DNA from 2 places in the Methylosinus sp. LW3 genome. Region 2 is predicted to be linked to the other one. Evidence: riboswitches for the same ligand, from Rfam matches in the RefSeq annotation. Region 2 holds a riboswitch; the other holds the start of a gene.
What was found. Region 2 has a riboswitch for thiamine pyrophosphate ahead of thiC (phosphomethylpyrimidine synthase ThiC). Riboswitches for the same ligand answer to the same signal wherever they lie in the genome.
Positions count from the first base shown of each region.

Region 1 (11,543 bases), 800 kb from region 2:
CCGGCTCCGCGGCGCGCAATATATCGGTGACGACGCAGGCGCTGTCCGCCCCCGCCGCCAGCGCCGCGCGGGCGCGCTCCGGCGTCAACCCGCCTATGGCGACGAGCGGAATCTCGCCGATGCGGCGTTTCCATTGGCCGATTTTTTCGAGCCCCTGCGGGGCGAAGGCCATTTGCTTCAGCAAAGTCGGATAGATCGGCCCCAGCGCGATATAATCGGGGGAGAGCGCCAACGCCCGTTCCAGCTCCGTCTCGTCATGGGTGCTGACGCCGAGCCTTATTCCATGGGCGCGGATCGCGGCGATATCGGCCGTGTCGAGATCGCCTTGGCCGAGATGCACGAAATCGCAGGAAAGATCGATGGCGAGCCGCCAATAATCATTGACGACGAGCTGCGCGCCATGGGCCGCGCAAAGATCGCGGGCGCGGGCGATCTCCTCGCGCAGCGCCGCCTCCTCGCGATCCTTGACGCGCAATTGCACGAGCCTCACGCCGCAAGGCAACAGCCGGGGCAGCCAATCGGCGGAATCGACGATGAGATAGAAGGGATCGAGCAAAATCGCGCTCATGACGGGATGACGCTCGAATGAGAGGCGACGCGCCCCACCCTCCCCTTCAGGGGGAGGGTGGGCCTGCGCAGCAGGACGGGGTGGGGTTCGCCGCCCGAGACTCGGGGGCTCACCCCCTCCCGAGCGCCTTCGGCGCTCGACCTCCCCCCTCCAGGGGGAGGTGGGAACGAAAGCGCGCTCATGCCTCGAGTCCGTCGTCGAAGGCGCGGCCGAGCACGGGCGTCGAAGGCGCCGCCATGTCGCGCGGCTCCATCAGACCGGAGAGATAGGCCGCCCGGCCAGCCTCTATGGCGAGCGAAAAGGCCCGCGCCATGGCCACCGGATCGCCGGCGCGCGCCACCGCCGTGTTGAGCAGCGCCGCGTCGAAGCCGAGCTCCATGACGGCCGCCGCCTGCGAGGGCGCGCCGAGGCCGGCGTCCACGATGAGCGGCGTATTGGGAAAATGCGCGCGCAGCGCTCTGAGGCCGAAAAGATTATTGATCCCGCGGCCGGAGCCGATCGGCGCCGCCCAGGGCATCAGCACGCGGCAGCCGGCGTCCAGCAGCTTCTCCGCGACGACGAGATCCTCGGTCGTATAGGGAAAGACGCAAAAGCCGTCGTCGCTGAGGATGCGCGCCGCCTCGACCAGGCCGAAGACGTCCGGTTGCAGCGTGTCCTCCTCGCCGATCACCTCGAGCTTGATCCAGCTGGTTCCGAACAGCTCGCGCGCCATTTGCGCGGTGGCGACGGCCTCCTTGGCCGTCCGGCAGCCGGCGGTGTTGGGCAGCACGCGCACGCCGAGCTCGCGAATGAGCCGCCAAAAACTCTCGCCCGCGCGCGAGCCTCCGGCCTCCCGCCGCAGCGAGACGGTGACGATCTCCACTCCCGCCACGCGGATCGCCTCGGCGAGTATGGCCGGCGAAGGATAGCGCGCCGTGCCGAGCAGGAAGCGGGAGGATAGGACCTCGCCGTAGAGGAGGAGAGACGCAGTCATCGCATTCGGCTGGTTCGGGGCTCGACCGGAAACCGCATCGGCCATCAGTGCAGGAACAGCTTTCCGAGCACCAGAAGCGTGAGCGTGATATTGGTCGCGAGCATCCATTTCACGGTGTTGAACTCGCCTTTCAGCAAAGCGAACTCATGCTGACGTCGCTGTTCTTCGAGTCGAAATTAGCGACGACCTCCGCGGCCTTGCGCGCTTTCTCCTCGCTCGCGCCGGCCTCTCGAAGGGCGTCGTAGATTTCCGTGACGATCGTGCTCATGACCCGACTCTAACATGGAGTTCGTGGAGGAGGTAGCAAGTTCGACAATCCCCTCACCCTCCCTGCCGCGGCGTGACGATCTCGATCGTATCGTCCTCGACCAGCAGCGTCTCGCCGCGATCCTTGCTGCGCACGAATTCCTGATTCACCGCCGTCGCGACGGTCTGCTCGCTAAAGCCCAATTCCTCGATGAGGCGTTCCAATGTGGGCGCCTCGATCTCGAGCGTCTGCCCATTCACCCTGATTCGCATTCATGACCTCCGGGAAGATATCGCCCGTGAAGAGAAAACGCGCGACGCGGCGCGCCAGCGCCGGCGCCAGAAGAAATCCATGCCGATAGAGCCCGTTCACATAGAGCGTCCGGCCCTGGCGCGAAATGCGCGGCAGATTGTCCGGGAAGGCCGGCCTGACGTCCGAGCCCGTCTCGACGATCTCCGCCTCGGCGAAAGCGGGATGAATCGCGAAAGCCGAATTGACCAGCTCGACGATGGAGCGCGCCGTGACGCGGGAGCGCTCCTCATTCTCGATCATCGTCGCGCCGACCATGAACACGCCCTCCCCGCGCGGCACCACATAGACCGGATGGCGCGGATGCAACATTCGGACGGGGCGGAACAATTCGATCTCCTCGCTGCGCAGCACGAGCATCTCGCCCTTGACGCCGCGCAGCTCCGCCAGCGCGCCGCGCGCGGCAAAGCCGCGGCAATCGACGATCCAATCCGCCCGTGGAACGGAATCGGCGCAGAGCCGGATGCGGACATTGTCCATTGTCTGCAAATGTTCGAACAGCGCCGCCATCGCCGCGCGCGGCTCGAGATGCGCCTCCTGAGGAAAATAGAGCCCGCCCGAGAAACGCCCGGCCAGCGCCGGCTCGAGCGCCGCGAGGCCATCCGCGTCCAGCCGCTCGAACCGCCGGGTGCGGCGGGAGAATTCAGTCAGCTCGGCGCGGTCGCGCGGCGGCGCGACGACGAGGCTGCCGGCGACTTTCGCGACAGGAATGTCCTTGGTCCAGAAGGCGAGCGCCTCCTCGCCGAGCGTCGCCACAATCGGCTCGGCGCTCTGCAGCTCGCACCAGGGCGCGATCATGCCGCCGGCGTAATGCGAGCAGCCGCGGCCCGGCTCCGCCGCTTTCTCGATCAGCTCGACCTCAGCGCCATGCGGCGCGCCGGCGCGGGCGATCTCGAAAGCCGCGGTCAGGCCGGCGACGCCGGCGCCGATCACGCCGATCAGCATCGATGCGGCCCGATAGGGCCGAGGAATATCAGGAACATGCGGCCTCCCTACGCCAGCGCGAACTGGATCAGGTTCGAAGGGTCGCCGAGCCGCTTTTTAAAAAAGCTATTCGGCCTCTCAGCCTCTTGCCACGCGCAAAGCGCGCCAGCGGCGAGGCTCCCCTGGGCGAGACCGAGATTTGCGCAGGAACGGCGGCGCGTCAAGCGGGGCCGCAATGGCTTTGCAGTAAGGAGGCCGGCCGTCGTCATTGCGAGCGAAGCGAAACAATCCAGAGCCGGGGGCGGCCCCTGGATCGCTTCGTCGCTGCGCTCCTCGCGATGACAGCGCTACTCCTGCGGGGCGCGGGCGGTGATCGTCAGAGCATGAACGCGCGTCGCCAGCTCCTCGGCGAGCAGCGTGTTGACGATGCGATGCCGCTCGACGAGCCTCTTGCCCGCGAAAGCCTCGCTCACCACCTCGACTCGAAAATGGCTTTCGCCATCCTGGTGGTGGCCGCCATGCCCGGCGTGCTTGTCAGACTCGTCGATCACCTTCAAGGTGACGGGCGCGAGCCCTTCGGTCAGCTTCGAACGGATGCGGGCCTGGACGGCGCCGATATTGCCTTGCTCGGCCATAGTGGAATCCTCCTCGTCGCCTCGGTCCAAGCAAAATTCCCGCCGATTGAAATTGACGTCGGGTTCCGCTTGCAGCCTGCGGCCAGTCTACCATAATGCAGCGCCATGGATTTGAATTCGCCCCTCTTCGATCGTATCCGCGTGAAGCCCGAGCAGAGGCAGGAGCGCCGCGAGACTCGTTTTCGCTGCGACGCCCCCGGCTGCGAGGCCGAGGGAGCCCATCGCGCGCCCATGGGACGGCTGCGCGAGGGGCAATATTTCTGCTTCTGCCTGGAGCACGTGCGGGAATATAATAATTCATACAATTACTTCAACGGAATGAGCGACGAGGACGTCGCCCGTTACCTGAAGGACGACGCCACCACCGGCCATCGCCCCACCTGGTCCATGGGCGTGAAGCGCGGACAGGCCTCCTTCCGCGAGGACCCGCTGCGGCCCGACAATTTCGCCGATCCTATGGGCCTCTACCGGCAGCGGGCGCATCGCGCCCGGCCGCAGGCCGAGGCGAGCCCGCGCTATTCGGCGGTGACGATCAAGGCGCTGAATGCTCTCGGTCTCGATGAGACCGCCGGTGCGGAGGCGATAAAGACGCGCTATAAGGAGCTCGTCAAACGTCACCATCCCGACGCCAATGGCGGAGATCGCTCCTGCGAGGAAAGACTGCGGGAGATCATTCACGCATATAAGACGTTGCGGGCCGCCAAGCTCGTTTGAACAAGCGTTTGACCAGGCCTTGCCGGCGCGAATGTCGCGAGCGCGCGTCGGCGAAACGGAGGATCAATGTCAACCCCAAGCGACAAAGCGGCCGGGTCCGCGCCCCTGCCGGACCTCAAAGTCTCCGTGCGCCAGCTGTTCGGCATCGACTCCGATCTCGAGGTTCCCGCCTATTCCGAGCGGACCGAGCATGTCCCGGACAAGGATCCCGACTATCTCTTCGACCGCGAGACGACGCTCGCCATTCTCGCCGGTTTCGCCCGCAACCGCCGCGTCATGGTCACGGGCTATCACGGCACCGGCAAATCGACGCATATCGAGCAGGTCGCCGCGCGGCTCAACTGGCCTTGCGTGCGCGTCAATCTCGACAGCCATGTCTCGCGCATCGATCTCGTCGGCAAGGACGCGATCGTGCTGAAGGACGGCAAGCAGGTCACGGAGTTCCGCGACGGCATTCTGCCCTGGGCGCTCCAGCACAATATCGCGCTCTGCTTCGACGAATATGACGCCGGCCGTCCGGATGTGATGTTCGTCATTCAGCGCGTGCTGGAAGTCTCCGGCCGGCTGACGCTGCTCGATCAGAACCGCGTCATTCGTCCGCATCCCGCCTTCCGCCTGTTCGCCACCGCCAATACGGTGGGCCTCGGCGACACATCCGGCCTCTATCACGGCACGCAGCAGATCAATCAGGGCCAGATGGACCGCTGGTCCATCGTCTCGACGCTCAATTATCTGCCGCATGACGCGGAGACCAATATCGTGCTCGCCAAGGTGAAGAGCTTCAATGCGACCAAGGAAGGCCGCGACGCCATCAATAAGATGGTGCGCGTCGCCGACCTCTCGCGCAACGCCTTCATGTCCGGCGATCTCTCCACGGTGATGAGCCCGCGCACGGTCATCACCTGGGCGGAGAATTCCGAGATATTCGGCGATGTGGGCTTCGCCTTCCGGCTCACCTTCCTGAACAAATGCGACGAGCTCGAGCGTCCGCTCGTCGCAGAGTTCTACCAGCGCTGCTTCGGCAAGGAATTGCCCGAGAGCGCGGTGAATGTGGTGATGTCCTGAACAGCGCTTTTCCGTCATTGCGAGGAGCGTAGCGACGAAGCAATCCAGGGCCGCCCCATGGCTCTGGATTGCTTCGCTTCGCTCGCAATGACGGAAAAAGCATCGCGCCTGATTGCAGTCAGCGCTTCTTTCCATCCCGCGCCAGCAAATCTGGCCGCCTCGCGCGCGTCAGCTCGAGCGCGCGCTCATGGCGCCAGCGCGCGATCTTGGCGTGATCGCCGCAGAGCAGAATGTCGGGAATGGCGCGGCCCTCGAAATCGCGTGGCCGCGTATATTGTGGATATTCGAGCAGACCACTCTCGAAGCTCTCTTCCTCGCCCGAGGCCGACTCGCCCATTATGCCCGGCAACAGGCGCACGCAGGCGTCGACGAGCGCCATGGCCGCGATCTCGCCGCCCGAAAGCACATAATCGCCGATCGAGATTTCCTCCAGCGCGCGCGCCTCGATGATGCGCTCGTCCACGCCCTCGAAGCGTCCGCAGAGGATGATCGCGCCCTCGCCTTCGACCAGCGCGCGCACGCGGCTCTGCGTCAGCGGCGCGCCGCGCGGACTCATCAGCAAGCGCGGTCTCGCATCGCCTTCCGGCGCGGCCGCGTCGATCGCCGCGGCGAGAACATCGGCGCGCATCACCATGCCGGGACCGCCGCCGGCGGGCGTGTCATCGACAGCGCGATGACGGCCGAGGCCGTGCTCGCGAATATTGCGCGCCTCGAGCGACCAGAGCCCGCGCGACAGCCCGTCGCCCGCGAGCGACAGGCCGAGCGGGCCGGGGAACATTTCCGGGAAGAGAGTGAGTATCGTCGCGCGCCACATGGGGCGGGTTATGGCATGGGGGCGCGGGACGGGAAAGGCGGCGCGCTTTCGCCCGCGATGGTTGCGAGCTAGAGTTTCTCTCGCGGGCGCTCACCGCCACGAAAGGCCGATATGTCGCCGACGCTGTTTCGCCAAAGAGGATATCGGTTCTATTTCCTCTCGCGTGAGGAGCCGAGGGCGCATGTTCATGTCTACCATCCAGACGGCGAAGCCAAGTTCTGGATGGATTCGGAAATCGCGTTGGCGCGCAATCAGGGGCTGTCGGCTCAGGCCTTGCTGGAAATCGAGATCATGATCCGAGAGCATGAATAAGGAGATCAGGGATGCCTGGCGTCGACACTTCCCCGGTTGAAGTCTCGGGTGTGACGAAGCTCGGCGTCTGGCTGCGGCTGGACGATGAGCAGCTCTTCATGCCTTTCGACCAGTTTCCGTGGTTCCGCACGGCCGCGGTCTCGCAGATATTCGAAGTGGAACGGCTAAATCCGCAACATCTCTATTGGCCCGAGCTGGATGTCGATCTGCATGTCGACTCCATTCGCCACCCCGAAAATTTTCCGCTGGTGGCGCAGCCGCCGCGATGAGGACGGCTATCCCTCTTCCCCTGAAGGCGCATCGCCCTCGATCTCGAGCGGCGGCTCCACCACCACGCGGCCGCCGGCCAGATCGACGATCGGAACCACGGCCTTGGTGAAGGGGAAGAGCAGCGTCTCGCCGCCGGCGGGCGGACGCACTTCCAACAGATCGCTCGCGCCGAAATTGCGCACGGCGATCACCACGCCGAGCGTCTCGCCGGCGGGCGTTTCCGCGCGCAGACCTTCGAGATCGGCGAGATAGAATTCGTCTTCCTCCGGCTCCGGCAGCGCCGCGCGCGGAAGATAGAGCTCGACGCCGGTCAAAGCCATCGCAGCCTCGCGGTCACGCACGCCCTCGAGACGCGCGACGAACATGTCCTTGCCGATCGGCCGCAGCGAGGCGATGACGAAACGGCGCGCGCCGCGGGCGTCGAACAAGGGACCGTATGTGGAGATCGCCGAAGGATCGGCGGTGAAGCTCTGCAGGCGGATTTCGCCGCGCACGCCATGCGCGGCGCCGAGCCGGCCGAGGAGAACGGCGTTTTTCATGGGAAAGCGAGCCCGAAGGCTCGCGGTCCAGGCTCGCATCGCCGCACGAGCGAAGCGCTCCAGAGACCGCCGCGCGGCCCAGGGTCGCTTCGCTTCGCTCGCAAGGACGGCGTCATCAGGCCGAGGCGGCCTCGGCGGCGGCGGCCGCAGCGGCGGCGCGCTCCTGCGCCTTCTTCTTCGGCTGGGCCTTCTGCGGATTATTATGCGCCTCGCGCTTGCCGACGCCGACGCTCTCGAGCAGACGGGCGACGCGATCGGTCGCCTGCGCGCCCTTGGCGATCCACTCCTGCGCCTTCTCGGCGTCGAGCACCAGACGATCGGCGGCGTCCTTCGGCTTCAGCGGATCGAAAGTGCCGAGACGCTCGATGAAGCGGCCATCGCGGGGCGAGCGCGAATCGGCGACGACGACGCGATAGAAGGGGCGCTTCTTGGCGCCGCCGCGGGAGAGTCTGATCTTCAGGGACATTTGGTTCTTCCTTTGTGAGCGAGTAGCGAATAGCGAATAGCGAGTAGCGTGAGCGAACTATTCGCTACTCGCTATTCGCTATCCGCCCCTTCATTTCTTCTTCCCGAACGGATTCAATCCGCTCAGGAAACCTCCGCCGCCGCCGAGCCCGGGCAGGGTCGGCTTGGCGGAGAATGCGGAAGCCGGCGGCGCAGCGGGAATGCTGGGGCCGGCGCCGGGCGGCTGGCCGCCGCCCATTTTCTTCTGCAATTGCGCGAGCTGCTCGGGCGAGGGCGCCTGCATCCCGCCCATGCCCATCATCTGCGCGGCCTTGGCCATCATGCCGCCGCCCTTGCCGCCGCCCATGGCTTTCATCATGTCGGCCATCTGGCGATGCTGCTTCAGCAGCTTGTTGATGTCCTCCACCTTCGCGCCGGAGCCCGCCGATATGCGGCGCTTGCGCGAGGCTTTGAGAATGTCGGGATTGCGCCGCTCCTTGGGCGTCATCGACAGAATGATCGCGCGCTGGCGCTTGAACATTTTGTCGTCGATATTGGCGGAGGCGATCTGCTCCTTCATCTTGGCGACGCCGGGGAGCAGCCCCATTATGCCGCCGAAGCCGCCGACCTTCTCCATCATGGCGAGCTGATCGGCCAAATCCTGCAGATCGAACTTGCCTTTCGCCATGCGCTCGGCGGCGCGCTGCGCTTGCTCCTGATCGACCGCCGCGGCGGCTTTCTCCACCAGCGCCACAATGTCGCCCATGCCGAGAATGCGATTGGCGATGCGCTGCGGCGAGAATTCGTCGAGCGCATCCATCTTCTCGCCGGTGGCGATCAGCTTGATCGGCTTGCCGGTGACGGCGCGCATCGAGAGCGCCGCGCCGCCGCGGCCATCGCCATCGACGCGCGTCAGCACAATGCCGGTCAGGCCGACGCGATCGTCGAAATTCTTGGCAAGATTGACCGCGTCCTGACCGGTCAGCGCATCGACGACGAGCAATATCTCATGCGGCTTGGAGACGGCCTTGATCTGCGCCATCTCCTCCATCAGCGGCTCGTCTATGTGTGTGCGGCCCGCCGTGTCGAGCATCACCACATCATAGCCTTCGCGCCGGGCCGTCTCCTCGGCGCGCTTGGCGATCTTCACCGGGTCCTGGCCCGGCACGATCGACAGAGTGTCGACCTCCACCTGCCGGCCGAGAATGGCGAGCTGCTCCTGCGCGGCCGGGCGCTTCACGTCCAGCGAGGCCATCAGCACGCGCTTGCCGTGGCGCTCTTTCAGGCGCTTGGCGATCTTGGCGGCGGTCGTCGTCTTGCCGGCGCCCTGCAGGCCGACCAGCATGATGGCGACTGGCGGCGCGGCGTCGAGGTCGATCGGCTGCGCGGTCGAGCCCAGAGTCTCGACCATGACGTCATTGACGATCTTGACGACCATCTGGCCGGGCGAGACCGACTTCACCACATTGGCGCCGACGGCCTTGGCCTGCACGCTGTCGGTGAATGTGCGCACGACATCGAGCGCGACATCCGCCTCGAGCAGAGCGCGGCGGACCTCGCGCAGAGCCTCGGCGACATCGGCGTCCGAAAGGGCGCCGCGCCGCGTGAGCTTGTCGAATATGCCGGAGAGCTTGTCGGAAAGGCCCTCGAACATGCGGTTCTCCCAGGGAGCGAGTAGCGAATAGGAAGTAGCGAGTAGAGCCGAAGCTCGATCTCTTCGCTACTGCCTATTCGCCACGCGCCCGTCCAAAGCAAAGCGCGCCCGGGGGCGCTCAGCGCTGCCGGACGTTGGCCCTACGCCTCTCGGGCGAATGGGCGGGTCATAGGTCATCTCTGACGAGATTGGCGCGTTTTTAGGCGCTGGGGACCGGGAAGTCAACGCGGCGCGTGGCGGGCGCTCCACCCTCCCCTTCAGGGGGAGGGTCGGCCGGCGATAGCCGGACGGGGTGGGGTGCAACGGCAAAGACTCGGGGGTTCACCCCCTCCCGATCGCCTCCGGCGCTCGACCTCCCCCCTCGAGGGGGAGGTGGAAACGCCCGTCTCGTTTATCTCATGCGCGACGGCTTCGAAATAGGATTATCATCCTCCCACGCCGAAGCGCCCGGCGCCTCGCGGCGGCGGGGGAGGAAGGGCGGTTCGGGACGCTCCGGCCCCTTTCGGCCGCAGCGCGAAGAGATATTCATCGGTTCCGGAGCGTCCCGAAACGCGGCTTCGCCTTCTCGTCGACGTCCCGAGGCGCATTCGGACCCGCGAATCCTGGGTTTTCACATTCAGGACCCGATCGCTTCCGAATGCCTGGGCTCACGGAACGGCTCTCGCTCTCCCTATGGACGGGAGAGAAACGCCGGTCCGGCGACGCGCCGCCTGTCCAGGGACGGGGGTCGCCGTCCCGGATGGAGCCGGCCCCCGCCCGCGTTCCACGACCCGAGGAACGCGCCCTTGCGTCGGCGGGAGCGAGGGCAGAGATAGGAATATTTTCAGGATGCGTCAAGGGGCGGCGGTGGGGAGATTTCCGCTTTGGGCGGAGGCGGCATAAGCTGTAGCCGAGCGACCTTGAACTTATTAAAAGTTGGTGCACCGGACGGCGATGCCTCGCCTCCCGATTTTTTCGACGGAGCCGAATGCTGACGAAGCAGGGAAGACCTTAAATTCTCGACTGAAATATCCGACGCGATTTCGTTCTCTCAATCAGGCCGTTTCATGAAAACAGTTGCAACCTGCATGCAATGCTTCGCCGTCACTGGTCAGCCATCCTTCGAAGTGTTCGCAGTGGATTATTTTGACAATGGAACTGCGGTCATCGAGTGCTCTGCGGGCCACAGAACCGCGATCGTCTTGCAAAGCCAAAAATTCGAAATGCTGTTGGAATCTGGAGCAATGGCTCTTCTGGAAGGGTTCACGCTCGAAGCCTGCGCGAGCTTTGCAGCAGCACTCGAACGATTTTATGAATTTGCGCTGCGCGTCGCGTTTCATAATAGAAAAATGCCAGACGGACTTTATGATAAAATGTTTGCGGAAATGGCTAGGCAATCAGAGCGGCAGGCTGGAGCTTTTATGCTCATGTACGCTCTCGATTTTGAGAGCGTCTATAAGCTCAAGCCCAGCATTGCAACGTTCCGAAATGCGGTAATACACAAAGGCACTATCCCCACTGTCAAAGAGGCGCACGCTTTTTGCTCCGATGTGTATGAAATAATATATAATCTCTCCAACACCTTCGGTGCAAAATACCCAGACGCTATTCAAAGCGTCGTGCGCGAGGACTTGATCAAACGACACGGCCATATTCCAAACGGAATGCTAACTTCGACATGCTCTTCGGGCGCTTTCTTCAAGCTTGTAAATAGTGAAAACGCACCGTCATTAGACGCAGCTCTCGATTCTCTCAGTAAATATAGGGATATGATTAGAGGGCTTCCTTCGGGAAGTGGAGGCACTATTGAGCACGCTTAAATAGCGCAAAATATTTATCGTATGTTCTATACTATGTCCATTCCTGTCGAAAAAGGCGAAGCAACTGCCAGTAATGTTCCCTCCTGCGCATCGGCGAAATGCGAGCCTGCGCGCCATCCGCCAACGGATTCACACCGTTTTCGGGCGACCCCTTCCTCCCGGCAAATACAATCCCCTCATCCTGAGGCGCTTTTTGCGGAACGCAAAAAGCCTCGAAGGATGATCCAGGGCGCGCTTCTACGCTTCGAGACGCCCGCTTCGCGGGCTCCTCAGCGT
Region 1 covers NZ_AZUO01000001.1:3,639,056-3,650,598, forward strand. The annotation lists gene METLW3_RS0118240 (thiamine phosphate synthase) at 1-568, opposite strand, end outside; gene METLW3_RS0118245 (thiazole synthase) at 747-1,541, opposite strand; gene METLW3_RS28345 (hypothetical protein) at 1,672-1,809, opposite strand; gene thiS (sulfur carrier protein ThiS) at 1,863-2,012, opposite strand; gene METLW3_RS0118265 (FAD-dependent oxidoreductase) at 1,981-3,042, opposite strand; TPP riboswitch at 3,070-3,215, opposite strand; gene METLW3_RS0118275 (BolA family protein) at 3,369-3,656, opposite strand; gene METLW3_RS0118280 (DnaJ domain-containing protein) at 3,762-4,370, shown strand; gene cobS (cobaltochelatase subunit CobS) at 4,437-5,435, shown strand; gene trmD (tRNA (guanosine(37)-N1)-methyltransferase TrmD) at 5,554-6,249, opposite strand; gene METLW3_RS25860 (DUF4160 domain-containing protein) at 6,361-6,561, shown strand; gene METLW3_RS0118300 (DUF2442 domain-containing protein) at 6,573-6,830, shown strand; gene rimM (ribosome maturation factor RimM) at 6,837-7,370, opposite strand; gene rpsP (30S ribosomal protein S16) at 7,486-7,836, opposite strand; gene ffh (signal recognition particle protein) at 7,927-9,468, opposite strand; gene METLW3_RS28350 (hypothetical protein) at 10,515-11,267, shown strand.
Region 1: another riboswitch for thiamine pyrophosphate. It lies ahead of METLW3_RS0118265 (FAD-dependent oxidoreductase); the one in region 2 lies ahead of thiC (phosphomethylpyrimidine synthase ThiC).

Region 2 (11,543 bases):
GATCAAAGGCCATGGCCGCATGACGCTCTTCGACGCCGGACCGAAGGCGGTGACGCAGGATTTCCACGCCGGCGACATCGGCTATGTGAAGCGCGCCCATGGGCATTACGTGCAGAATGTCGGCGATACGGAGCTGCAATTTCTCGAGGTGTTCCGCGCCGCGCATTTCCGCGACGTATCGCTCACCGACTGGCTCACCCATACGCCGCCGGCCATGGTCGCCCAGCATCTCAACATAGACGAGGCGACCATCGCCAAATTCCCGCGCGGCAAGCCCATCGTCATGCCGTGAGATCGCAGGTATGATAATACCTATGCGGTCTATCGCCGGGAAATGCAGGCTTTTGGGCGCTCATGGGCGCCCGATTCCGTTTGACAGGGGCGGCGCGGTCGCTTATCACGCAGCGATCCCACGGGCGTGGACCCGAAAAGAACGGAAATAGCTCTCCCATGTTTGGCAAGACCTATTCGGCGAAGCCCGCCGAAGTGCAGAAGAAATGGGTGCTGATCGACGCCAAGGGCCTCGTCGTCGGCCGCCTCGCCAGCCTCATCGCGCTGCGTCTGCGCGGCAAGCACAAGGCGACCTTCACCCCCCATGTCGACGACGGCGACAACATTATCGTCGTGAACGCCGACAAGGTGATCCTCACCGGCCGCAAGCGCGACCAGAAGGTCTATTATCACCACACGGGCTTCCCGGGCGGCATCAAGGAGCGCTCGGCCAAGTTCATCCTCGAGGGCCGCTTCCCGGAGCGCATCGTCGAGAAGGCGGTGCAGCGCATGCTGCCGCGCGGCCCGCTCGGCCGCAAGCAGCTCGGCAATCTGCGCGTCTACAAGGGGCCGGAACATCCGCATGTCGCTCAGACTCCCGAGCCGCTGGACGTCGCCGCCCTCAATCCCAAGAATGCCCGCAACGGCAAGAACGCTAAGAGCGCCTGACCATGGCCGAGACCACGCTTTCCTCTCTCTCCGAGCTCAATCAGGCGACGGTCGCAGCAGCTTCCGACGCGCCGAAATATGAGCAGAAGCTCGACAAATACGGCCGCGCCTACGCCACCGGCAAGCGCAAGAACGCCGTCGCCCGCGTGTGGATCAAGCCCGGCACGGGCAAGATCACCGTCAACGGCCGCGACGTCGCCGTCTATTTCGCGCGTCCGGTGCTGCGCATGATCCTGCAGCAGCCGCTCGGCGTCGCCAATCGCGTCGACCAATACGATCTCGTCGTCACGGTTGCCGGCGGCGGCCTCTCCGGCCAGGCCGGCGCGGTGCGTCATGGTCTTGCAAAGGCGCTCACCCATTATGAGCCCGAGCTCCGCAGCGCGCTGAAGCGCGAGGGCTTCTTGACCCGCGACTCGCGCGTGGTCGAGCGTAAGAAATACGGCAAGCGCAAAGCCCGCCGCAGCTTCCAGTTCTCGAAGCGCTGATTATCTCTCGATCGGCGATACGGGCGACAAAGGGCGGCGCGAGCCGCCCTTTTTATTTGTCTCACGGGAATCGGAACCAAGACCAATGGCGAAAATCTTCATCGACGGCGACAGCGGCACCACGGGCCTCGAGATCCGCGAGAAGCTCGCGGATGCGAAGAATCTGGAGCTCGTCTCCATCGCGCCGGAGCTGCGCAAGGAAGTCTCCGCCAAGCGCGACATTCTCGCGCGCGTCGATGTCGCCATTCTCTGCCTGCCGGACGCCGCGGCCAAGGAGACGGTGGCGCTCGCCGATGAATTGGGCGAGGCCGGCCCGCGCATTCTCGACGCCTCCACCGCGCATCGCGTCGCGCCCGGCTGGACCTATGGTTTTCCCGAGCTCGCGCGCGGCCAGGCGGAGGCCATTCGCAAGGCGCGTCGCGTCGCCAATCCCGGCTGCTACGCCACGGGCGCGATCGCGCTGCTGCGCCCGCTCGTCGACGCAGGGCTGATCGCCGCGCAGGATGCGCTGACGATCAACGCCGTCTCCGGCTATTCCGGCGGCGGCAAGCAGATGATCGCCGCCTATGAGAAAGGCGAGGCGCCGGCCTTCGAGCTCTACGGCCTCACGCTCGAGCACAAGCATTTGCCGGAGATCGCCGCCTATTCGCGGCTCGCCGCGCCGCCTCTGTTCGTGCCCTCGGTCGGCAATTTTCATCAAGGAATGCTGGTCTCGATTCCGCTCGCGCTCGAGTCTCTCGCTGCGAGGCCTCGCGCTGTGGATCTCGAGGCGGCGTTGGCGCGGCACTATGCGGGCGCGACTTATGTGCGCGTCATGCCGGCGCCGAAGTCCGGCCGGCTCGATCCGCTCGCCTCGAGCGGAACCAATGATCTCGAAATTTTCGTCTTCGCGCGCGAGGAGAGCCGCCATGCGCTGCTCGTCGCTCGGCTCGACAATCTCGGCAAAGGCGCGTCCGGCGCCGCCGTGCAGAATCTGTCGCTGATGCTGTCGGAGAGCGTGAGCTGACTTCATTCGACCGCGCCGAGCGATAGGCGCGGTTTTGAATGTTCGACGTCAGTCGTCGTCTGCCGGGGCCTCGGCCGTGTGCAGACGACGCGCATGCAGCGTCGCTACAGCCAGCACGCCCATCGCCAGCGCCTGATGCGCGAGGCCGGCCCACAGCGGCACGACGAGCAGAAGCGTCGTTATGCCGAGCACGACTTGCGCGCTCACATGGCCGAACAAAAGCCCGGCGCCACGCGCCGCGCGGCCGCCCGCCGTGCCGGCCGCGTCGATGAGATGAAACAGTGACAGCGCGAGCAATACATACGCGATCATGCGATGATCGAATTGCACCAGCGCGACATTATCGACGAGATTGCTCCACCAGGGCGAGAGCCGCAGCAGCTCGTCCGAGGGCGGAACGAAGCTATCGTCCATCAGCGGCCAAGTGTTGTAGGCGTAGCCGGCGCGCAGCCCGGCGACCAGCGCGCCCGCGCCGATCTGCACGAGCACGAGAATGAGCAGCAGCGTTGCGAAAAACGAGAGCCGTCGGCGCCCGCTCGCGACGATGATGCGCGTCCCATAGCCGAGCCCGCCCGCGACCCACAGACATGCGGAGAAGATGAAGGCCGCGAGCAGCAGATGAATGGCGAGCCGCTCCTGCGCCACCTCGACGCGGTTGACGAGGCCGGAGGACACCATCCACCAGCCGACGCCGCCCTGCAGCGCGCCCAGCGCCAATATTCCGATGAGCTTCGGCTTCACGCTTTTCGGCAGCCGTCCACGCAGCCAGAACCAGGCGAGCGGAACGGCGAAAGCGAAGCCGATGATACGGCCGAGCAGACGATGGCTCCACTCCCAGGCGAAGATCGTCTTGAACTGCGCGAGGTCCATGTTGGGGAACATCTCGCGATACTGCGGGATTTTTTTGTAATCCTCGAAGGCGGCTGTCCATTGCGCCTCGGAGAGCGGTGGAAGAACGCCCGTTATCGGCTTCCATTCGGTAATGGAGAGGCCCGATTCGGTGAGCCGCGTCGCGCCGCCCACCACCACCATGGCGAAGACGAGCGCCGCTATGACGAGCAGCCACAGGCGCACATCGGTCGCGCTCTCCTCGCTCGGCGGCGCGACGATGGCGGGCGTGGGAGCGGGAAATTGGATCCAGTCGGTCATGGGGCGGCTCGATGTGAGAGGCTCTCGCATGCCAATTAAGGGGAGCCGCGCGCCCTTGTCCACGGGGCCGCGGGACCGAAACGCCGAGGGCGAGAATTTTCCGGCTGAAAAACGCCACGTCAGGGAGGAAAATAGAAGCGCGCGAATCGTCGCGCGGGCAGGGAGCGGAGCGCAGATTTTGACCGCCAAGACCGATGGCGCCTTCCGCACGATCGGCGAGGTCGCGGAGAGCCTCGACCTTCCGCCGCATGTGCTGCGCTTTTGGGAGACGCGATTTTCCGAGATCGAGCCCGTCAAGCGCGCCGGCGGACGGCGCTACTATCGGCCGCGCGACGTCGAGCTGGTCGCGGCGATTCGCCATTTGCTCTATGGCCGCGGCTATACGATCAAAGGCGTGCAGCGCCTGTTGCGCGAGCAGGGCGTGCGCGCGGTGATCGAGAGCGCCCGCGGCGGCGCCGGGCCGGAGCGCGCCGATTTCGACGAGCCCGAGCCGCACGCGGCCGAGGCTCCGCTCTTCTCTTATGGCGAATCGCCGACGCGGGCGAAGCCGCCATCCGCCTTTCACGCGTCGGAAATCGATGAGGAGGAAGCGCCGAGAGCCTCCACCTCTCTGGTCGCGCTGGCCGCGCGCGAGCCGCCGCCCATGCTGACGCTGCCCGCCGTGCGCCTTTCCGAGGCGCCGGCCGCCGGCCTGCGCCCGCAGGATGAGCGGCTGCTGCGGCAGGCTCTGGCCGATCTCGCCGAATGCCGGCGCATGCTGGAGCTGACGCGGCGGTGAATTCCTCGCTACTTCTGCGCTGTCATGCGTTGCCAGCGGCTTCGCCGGCCTCTATAAGGGCGACCATCGGAGTGTAGCGCAGCCCGGTTAGCGCACTTGTCTGGGGGACAAGGGGTCGTGGGTTCGAATCCCGCCACTCCGACCAATCTTCTTTCGAAGTTCCGTTACGGCGCCGCAAGCCGGCGCCCGCGCTCACGGCTTTCGGGCGCCCGCGATGCGGGCAAGCGTCGCTCTCAGCGTCGGCAGGGTTGATAATTCGTCGTCACGCGCGAGTTCGTTACGGTCGTAAACCGTCAGCGAAAGGCGCAGCCCATGTCCGAGACGCTCATCAATCTCATCATCCAGCTCTTTGCCGGCGCGGCCGGCGGCTCAGGCGTCGCTAAGGCCAATAAGAGTTTCGATCTCGGCCCCATCGCTAACGCCATCATCGGCGCGCTCGGCGGCGCGGGCGGCGGCTCCATCCTCACCTCGCTCATTCCGGCGCTGGCCGGGGCGGCGGGCAATGGCTTCGATATCGCCGTTTTCGCCGGACAGCTCGTCGGCGGCGGCGTTTCGGGCGCCATCGTCACGGCCATCGTCGGCCTCATCCGCAACGCTCTCGTTCAGAAGCAGCGGGCGTGACGCTCCTTCGCGCGAGCCCGTAGACGCATCGGCCGAATATCGGCATACCGATTGCGTAGAACGCTTCCAAAAAGACGCCCTCCTCGTGAGGGCGTCGGATGCGGGTTCGTGCGAAAGGGCGAAGACAGTGGCCGATGAAGCATCAGTCTTGAAAGCGCTGGAGAGCGTCGCCGGTCCGGACGGCAAATCGATTGTCGCGGCCGGCCTCGTCAGCGGAGTCAATGTGTCGGGGGCCAAGGCCTTCGTCTCGCTCACCGGCGATCCGGCGCGGGCCAAGGAGCTCGAGGTGCTGCGCGTCGCCGTGGAGGGCGCCGTGAAGACCGTGCCGGGGATAGAGGCGGCGATCGTGACTTTGACCGCGGAGAGGGCGCCGGCGCCCGCCGCGCCGCCTCCGGGTCAGGCGCCGCAGCGCAAGACCATCGCCGCGCTCGAGAAGATCAAATATATCGTCGCGGTTTCCTCGGGCAAAGGCGGCGTCGGAAAATCGACAACCTCCGCCAATCTGGCGCTCGGCCTCGCGGCGCAGGGCTGGCGCGTCGGCCTGCTCGACGCGGATATCTACGGCCCTTCGGCGCCGCGCCTGTTCGGCCTCAGCGGCAAGCCTGAGGTCGTCGGCAATAAGATGATCCCGCTCGAGGCCTATGGGATCAAGATCATGTCCATCGGCTTTCTCGTCGAGGAGGATGTGCCCATGGTCTGGCGCGGGCCGATGGTGGCGCAGGCGCTCGGCCAGATGCTGGGCGAGGTCGCCTGGGGCGAGCTGGACGCGCTCGTCGTCGACATGCCGCCCGGCACCGGCGACGCGCAGCTGACCATGGCGCAGCAGGTGCCGCTCGCCGGCGCGGTCGTCGTCTCGACGCCGCAGGATCTGGCGCTGATCGACGCGCGCCGCGGCGTGGCCATGTTCCAGAAGGTCTCGACGCCCATTCTCGGCATCATCGAGAATATGAGCTATTTCCTCTGCCCGCATTGCGGCGGCCGCACCGACATCTTCTCCCATGGCGGCGCGCGGAAGGACGCCGAGGCGCTGGGCGTGCCCTTCCTCGGCGAGGTGCCGCTCGATCTCACCATTCGCCAGACCTCGGACGCCGGCACGCCGGTCGTCGCCTCCGCGCCGGAAGGCCCGCATGCGGCGATCTACAAGGAGCTCGCCGCCAAGGTGAAGACCCTGCTGGAGACTCAATCGCTCCGCGCCCCGCCGAAGATCGTCATCGGCTGAGAAATGTGAAAAGGCCGGGCTGAAAAAAGCGAAAAGGCCGCGGCCGCCGTCTGGCGGGCCGCGGCCTTTGCTTTTCGCGGGCGAGCCCGGAGGCTCGCCTCACGCGAATGGCGTCAGAGATGGGTCGGGATCAGCGAATTGTCGCCGAGGTCGAATTTATAGCTCCAGCCCACAGTAATCTCGAGTCCGCGCAGCCAGATATTGACATTGGCGGCGGGGTTATAGGCGCCGAATGGCGTCGCCGCCGTCTGCGGCAGCGCCTCGGGGCCGCGCACATTGTTCTTGAAAGCGTAGACGACGGCGAGGTCGAGCGTCGAATTCTTGGTGACGGCGTAGCTGAGACCGCCGCTGACGTGATGCGCGTTGATGATCGGCGCGAGAATGTTGAGCGTCACCGAATTGGTCGGGATCGGATTGGTCACATAATGATAGCCGGCGCGCAGCGCGAGGCCCGGCTGCATGCGCCACTCGACGCCGAACGAGGCCGAATCAGTGTCCTTCCAGCCGAAGCCGGGGCCGCCGGACGAACCGAGCGAGCGGAGCAGCACCGGGAAGCTCGCATTGCTCACGGTCGATACGCCCGAATAGAAGATGTGGCGCCAGTCGGCCATGACGGTCAGATCGGGCGTCAGATCATAGGCGAGGCCGGCGGTGATATTGGCCGGAATATCGAAGCTGCCATGGTCGGCGAAGAGGCCCGAATATTTGCCGAAGCGGGTCATGAACATGGGCGTCGAGCCTGCGACGCCGATGCGGAACTGATCCGTCACCCGCCACTGCAGGCCGAGCCGCACGCCGCCGCCGAACGACCAGTCATATCCATTGTCGGACAGGCGATACATGTCGGAGGAATAGGGCGCGAAGGTCTTCAGCCCCTGCAGATTGATGGTCTGCACCGCGATCGTCGGCGCGACGCCGAGCGACAGCGCGCCGAACTTGCGCGCATAGCCGATGCTGGTGAAGGCCTGCTCGAGATCGACGCCCGCATAGCCGCCGCCGAATGGCCCGCCGAGCGGCGAATGGTAATGGCCGAAGTCGAAAGAGGTGTTGATGCCGCCATTGGCGTAGGACGCCGTGCCCCAGGCCGAGTCGGCGTCGAGCGGCGAGGCATAGGCGTCATGCGGCACGGGGAAGATCGGCCGCCCGCTGCGGACGTCGCCCGGCGCGAGCACCTTGGGCAGGCCGTCGGTCGAATAGCCGCGCTCCGGCAGAAGGGCGGTCAGGCCGAGCTGCATCTGGCGCTCGAGATCGACGAGGCCGGCCGGATTGACCGACAGCGACATGGCGTCCCGCGAATCGGCGACGCCGGCGCCCCCCAGCGCCTTCTGACGCGGGCCATAGCCGATCAGAAAATAGCCGTCCGCCGCCAGCGACGGAGCCGTCAAAGCGACGGTGAGCGCAGCCGCCGAGGCCAGATTACGCCAGTAAAATCCGTTCATTATCTATTGCCCCGCCCAGATCGGTCGCCGTTCACACGCCATTTAGAAGCACTCGGCAACCCGGCGGCGTTCGCACCTTACGACTCACTATTGCCCGAGAATCTATCAGAGCGGGCGGCGTGCGACAGCGTCGTCGCCCGGGCTCTGGTCGATATTTCCGATCCTGTCACGTTTTTGCAACAGCGGTTTCTGCCGAGCGGCGAGTCCAGGTTTCGCTCGAAAAATCAGTCCCCGCTTTTTCGGGACCGGCCCGGCCGGCCGGGCTTGCCGCGATCCGAGGCCACGGATAAAATCACGGCATGGCGAGGGGCGCCTCTCCGAGAGGAGCGGCTGAGAAGCACCCATCGAACCTGATCCGGGTAATGCCGGCGCGAGGGAAGGCCAGCAGGACGCGTCGCCCGATCTTTCGGGACGGCGCGCCCGACTTCATCGCCCGCTGCCCATCCATCCGAACCAATGGAGCGCGACGATGAACGTGCAGGACAAGCGCCCGACGACGCCCCAGAGCGTGACCACCGGACCGATCGGCGCCTCGCGCAAGCTCTATTCCGCGCCGCGCGGCCGCGAGGACATTCGCGTTCCCGTCCGCGAGATCGCGCTTCACCCCTCCGCCGGCGACGCGCCTCTGCGCGTCTATGATCCCTCCGGCCCTTATAGCTGTGGCGATTTCGCGCCCGATCTTTCGGCCGGCCTGCCGGCGGCGCGGCGCTGGCTCGACGGCCGCGCCGGGCTCGAGGCCTATGACGGCCGCGCGGTGAAGCCGGAGGACAATGGCTTCGTCGGCGAGGATCGGCTGGTTCCGCCCTGTCCCGCGCCGCGCGCCATTCGCCGCGCCGCCGGCTCGGCGCCGGTGACGCAGCTCGAATTCGCGCGCGCCGGAATTGTCACCGAGGAGATGATCTATGTCGCGCATCGCGAGAATCTCTGCCGCGAGCGCGCCTTCGCGCAGGCGGGGGAGCGGATCGAGGCGGGGGAGGGCTTCGGCGCCGCGCTTCCGGCTTTCGTGACGCCGGAGTTCGTGCGCGAGGAGATCGCCCGCGGGCGCGCCATCATTCCCGCCAATATCAATCATCCGGAAGCCGAGCCGATGATCATCGGCCGCAATTTCCTGGTGAAGGTCAACGCCAATATCGGCAATTCGGCCATCACCTCCTCGGTCGCCGAGGAGGTGGAGAAGATGGTGTGGGCGATCCGCTGGGGCGCCGATACGGTGATGGATCTCTCCACCGGCCGCAATATCCATAACATCCGCGACTGGATCATTCGCAACGCGCCCGTGCCGATCGGCACAGTGCCGATCTATCAGGCGCTGGAGAAGGTGGGCGGCGACGCCACCAAGCTCGATTGGGAAGTGTTCAAGGACACGCTGATCGAGCAGGCGGAGCAGGGCGTCGATTACTTCACCATTCACGCCGGCGTGCGCCTCGCCCATGTGCCGCTCACAGCGGATCGCGTCACCGGCATCGTCTCGCGCGGCGGCTCGATCATGGCGCGCTGGTGCCTCTCGCGACATTCGGAGAGCTTCCTCTATGAGCGCTTCGACGAGATCTGCGACATCATGCGCCGCTATGACGTCTCCTTCTCGCTCGGCGACGGATTGCGTCCGGGCTGCATCGCCGACGCCAATGACGCGGCGCAATTCGCCGAGCTGGAGACGCTGGGCGAATTGACCAAGATCGCCTGGGACAAGGGCTGTCAGGTGATGATCGAAGGCCCCGGCCATGTGCCGATGCACAAGATCAAAGTGAATATGGAAAAGCAGCTGCGCGATTGCGGCGAGGCGCCCTTCTACACGCTCGGGCCGCTCGTCACCGACATAGCGCCCGGCTATGATCACATCACTTCCGCCATCGGCGCCGCGATGATCGGCTGGTTCGGCACGGCCATGCTCTGCTATGTGACGCCCAAGGAGCATCTCGGCCTGCCCGATCGCGAGGATGTGAAGACCGGCGTCATCACTTATCGCATTGCAGCGCATGCGGCCGATCTCGCCAAGGGCCATCCCGCGGCGCAGGAACGCGACAACGCCATGAGCCGGGCGCGTTTCGATTTCCGTTGGGAGGATCAGTTCGACATTGGACTCGATCCCGACACGGCGCGCCGCTATCACGACGAGACGCTGCCCAAGGAGGCGCATAAGGTCGCGCATTTCTGCTCCATGTGCGGGCCGAAATTCTGCTCCATGCAGATCACGCGCGATCTGCGCGAGGAGGCCGCCGCCATCGCCGAGCGGGAGAAGGGCTTTGCGGAAAAGAGCGCCGAGTTCTTGGAGAAGGGCGCGCAAATCTACGTCGCCGAGTGAGGCGAGCGGGCGATTTTTTCGGCGACCCTCGGGAAAAGCTCCTTTTGCGTTGCAGCAAGGCTTTTCCCGAGACGCTTTCCACGCGACACCGAAATGTCAATTACATTGACAGGCGCAGCGAAAACAGCCTATTTGCCCCGCGGGACGATGCGCCCTGTAACAAAATAAGGGACTAATGTTCCAACGTCCAAAAGAGGGAAACGGCAAATGAACATTCGCGCCATTGTGACGGCTGCTGCTCTGTCGCTCGGCATGGTCGGCCCGGTTTTCGCCGGCTGCGACACCAAGGATGAAGATGCGAAGGGCGTCTGCGTCGACAAGTGCTACTTCGAATATATCTCCATCAAGAATCGCTTCTCCTCGACCCCGGCGTCGATCGAGAAGGCCAAGTCCGACAAGGACGCCTGCTATCAGAAGTGCGGCTGCGAGCCGGCTTCGGTGAAGGAGTGATCCTTCCGGATCGACGCGAATCCTGCCGGGAGCAGCTCCCGCATTCGCGATCGTGACGCCGCCGGGCGCGCGATATTTCGCGCGCCCAGGAGGCGTCCGCCGAATGGCGTTCGGTCGGTTTTCGATCGAATGCGCCGCGCGAATATCTCGCGCCGCTACGTGTATGAATTTCAGACAGTGGCCGCGTTTCGGCGCCGCGCAATGCGCTGACGACGATCTCATTCGACACTCGAAAAGTCAGCCACGAAGCGGCGCGTTCGCAAGGCGACGGCGCGCTCCTTATTTCGATTTCATCACTTTCGATGCGAGAACCGGCTTCGTCGTCGCCGACGGAGCTTTCGGTTGTCTCGCGCCTCGGACCCGCTATTGTGCAGCGCATGACTGAGAGACAGCAAGCCGTCATCGGCGTCGTCACCGCCTCCGACCGCGCCAGCGCCGGCGTCTATGAGGACATCAGCGGACCGGCCATCGCCGCCTATTTCGAGAAGGTGCTGACCACGCCGTTCCGCATAGAGCGGCGCCTCATCCCCGACGGCTTCGAGAGCGTGCGCGACACGCTCATCGAACTCGCCGACAATATCGGCTGCGATCTCGTCGTCACCACGGGCGGAACGGGGCCGTCGCCGCGCGATCTGACGCCGGAGGCGACGCTCGCCGCCGCGCCGCGCGAATTGCCGGGCTTCGGCGAGCTGATGCGCAAAGTGTCGCTGGCGCAGACGCCGACGGCGATATTGTCGCGGCAATTGGCCGCGCATCGCGGCAAATGCCTCGTCATCAACCTGCCCGGAAAGCCGGCCGCAATCGAGCTCTGTCTCGACGCCGTGATGCCGGCCGTGCCCTATTGTCTCGACCTCATCGGAGCGGCCTATATAGAGACCGATCCGGCGCGCGTCGCCGCCTTCCGCCCGAAAGGCAAATAGCCGCCCGATCGGGTGGGGCGGCTCCCCTTCTCATTCGCGCATCGGGGCTGTATAGACTGGCCGCCGGCTCGAGTGAGGCCGCGTGGATTCAAAAGGGGGCGAGCGTCATGAGCGATGTGCGGCTGGTCGTCGTCGGCGCCGCCGGCCGCATGGGCCGGATGCTGATCGCCGCCGCCGGCGAGACGAAAGGCGTCGCGCTGACCGGCGCGGTCGTAGCGGCCGATTCGCCAGTCCT
Region 2 covers NZ_AZUO01000001.1:2,835,093-2,846,635, reverse strand. The annotation lists gene METLW3_RS0114240 (cupin domain-containing protein) at 1-292, shown strand, start outside; gene rplM (50S ribosomal protein L13) at 451-939, shown strand; gene rpsI (30S ribosomal protein S9) at 942-1,424, shown strand; gene argC (N-acetyl-gamma-glutamyl-phosphate reductase) at 1,510-2,430, shown strand; gene METLW3_RS0114220 (COX15/CtaA family protein) at 2,479-3,579, opposite strand; gene METLW3_RS0114215 (MerR family transcriptional regulator) at 3,758-4,357, shown strand; tRNA gene METLW3_RS0114210 (tRNA-Pro) at 4,425-4,502, shown strand; gene METLW3_RS0114205 (hypothetical protein) at 4,670-4,978, shown strand; gene METLW3_RS0114200 (Mrp/NBP35 family ATP-binding protein) at 5,106-6,197, shown strand; gene METLW3_RS0114195 (outer membrane protein transport protein) at 6,311-7,636, opposite strand; TPP riboswitch at 7,932-8,032, shown strand; gene thiC (phosphomethylpyrimidine synthase ThiC) at 8,106-9,938, shown strand; gene METLW3_RS0114180 (hypothetical protein) at 10,146-10,388, shown strand; gene mog (molybdopterin adenylyltransferase) at 10,766-11,308, shown strand; gene dapB (4-hydroxy-tetrahydrodipicolinate reductase) at 11,416-11,543, shown strand, end outside.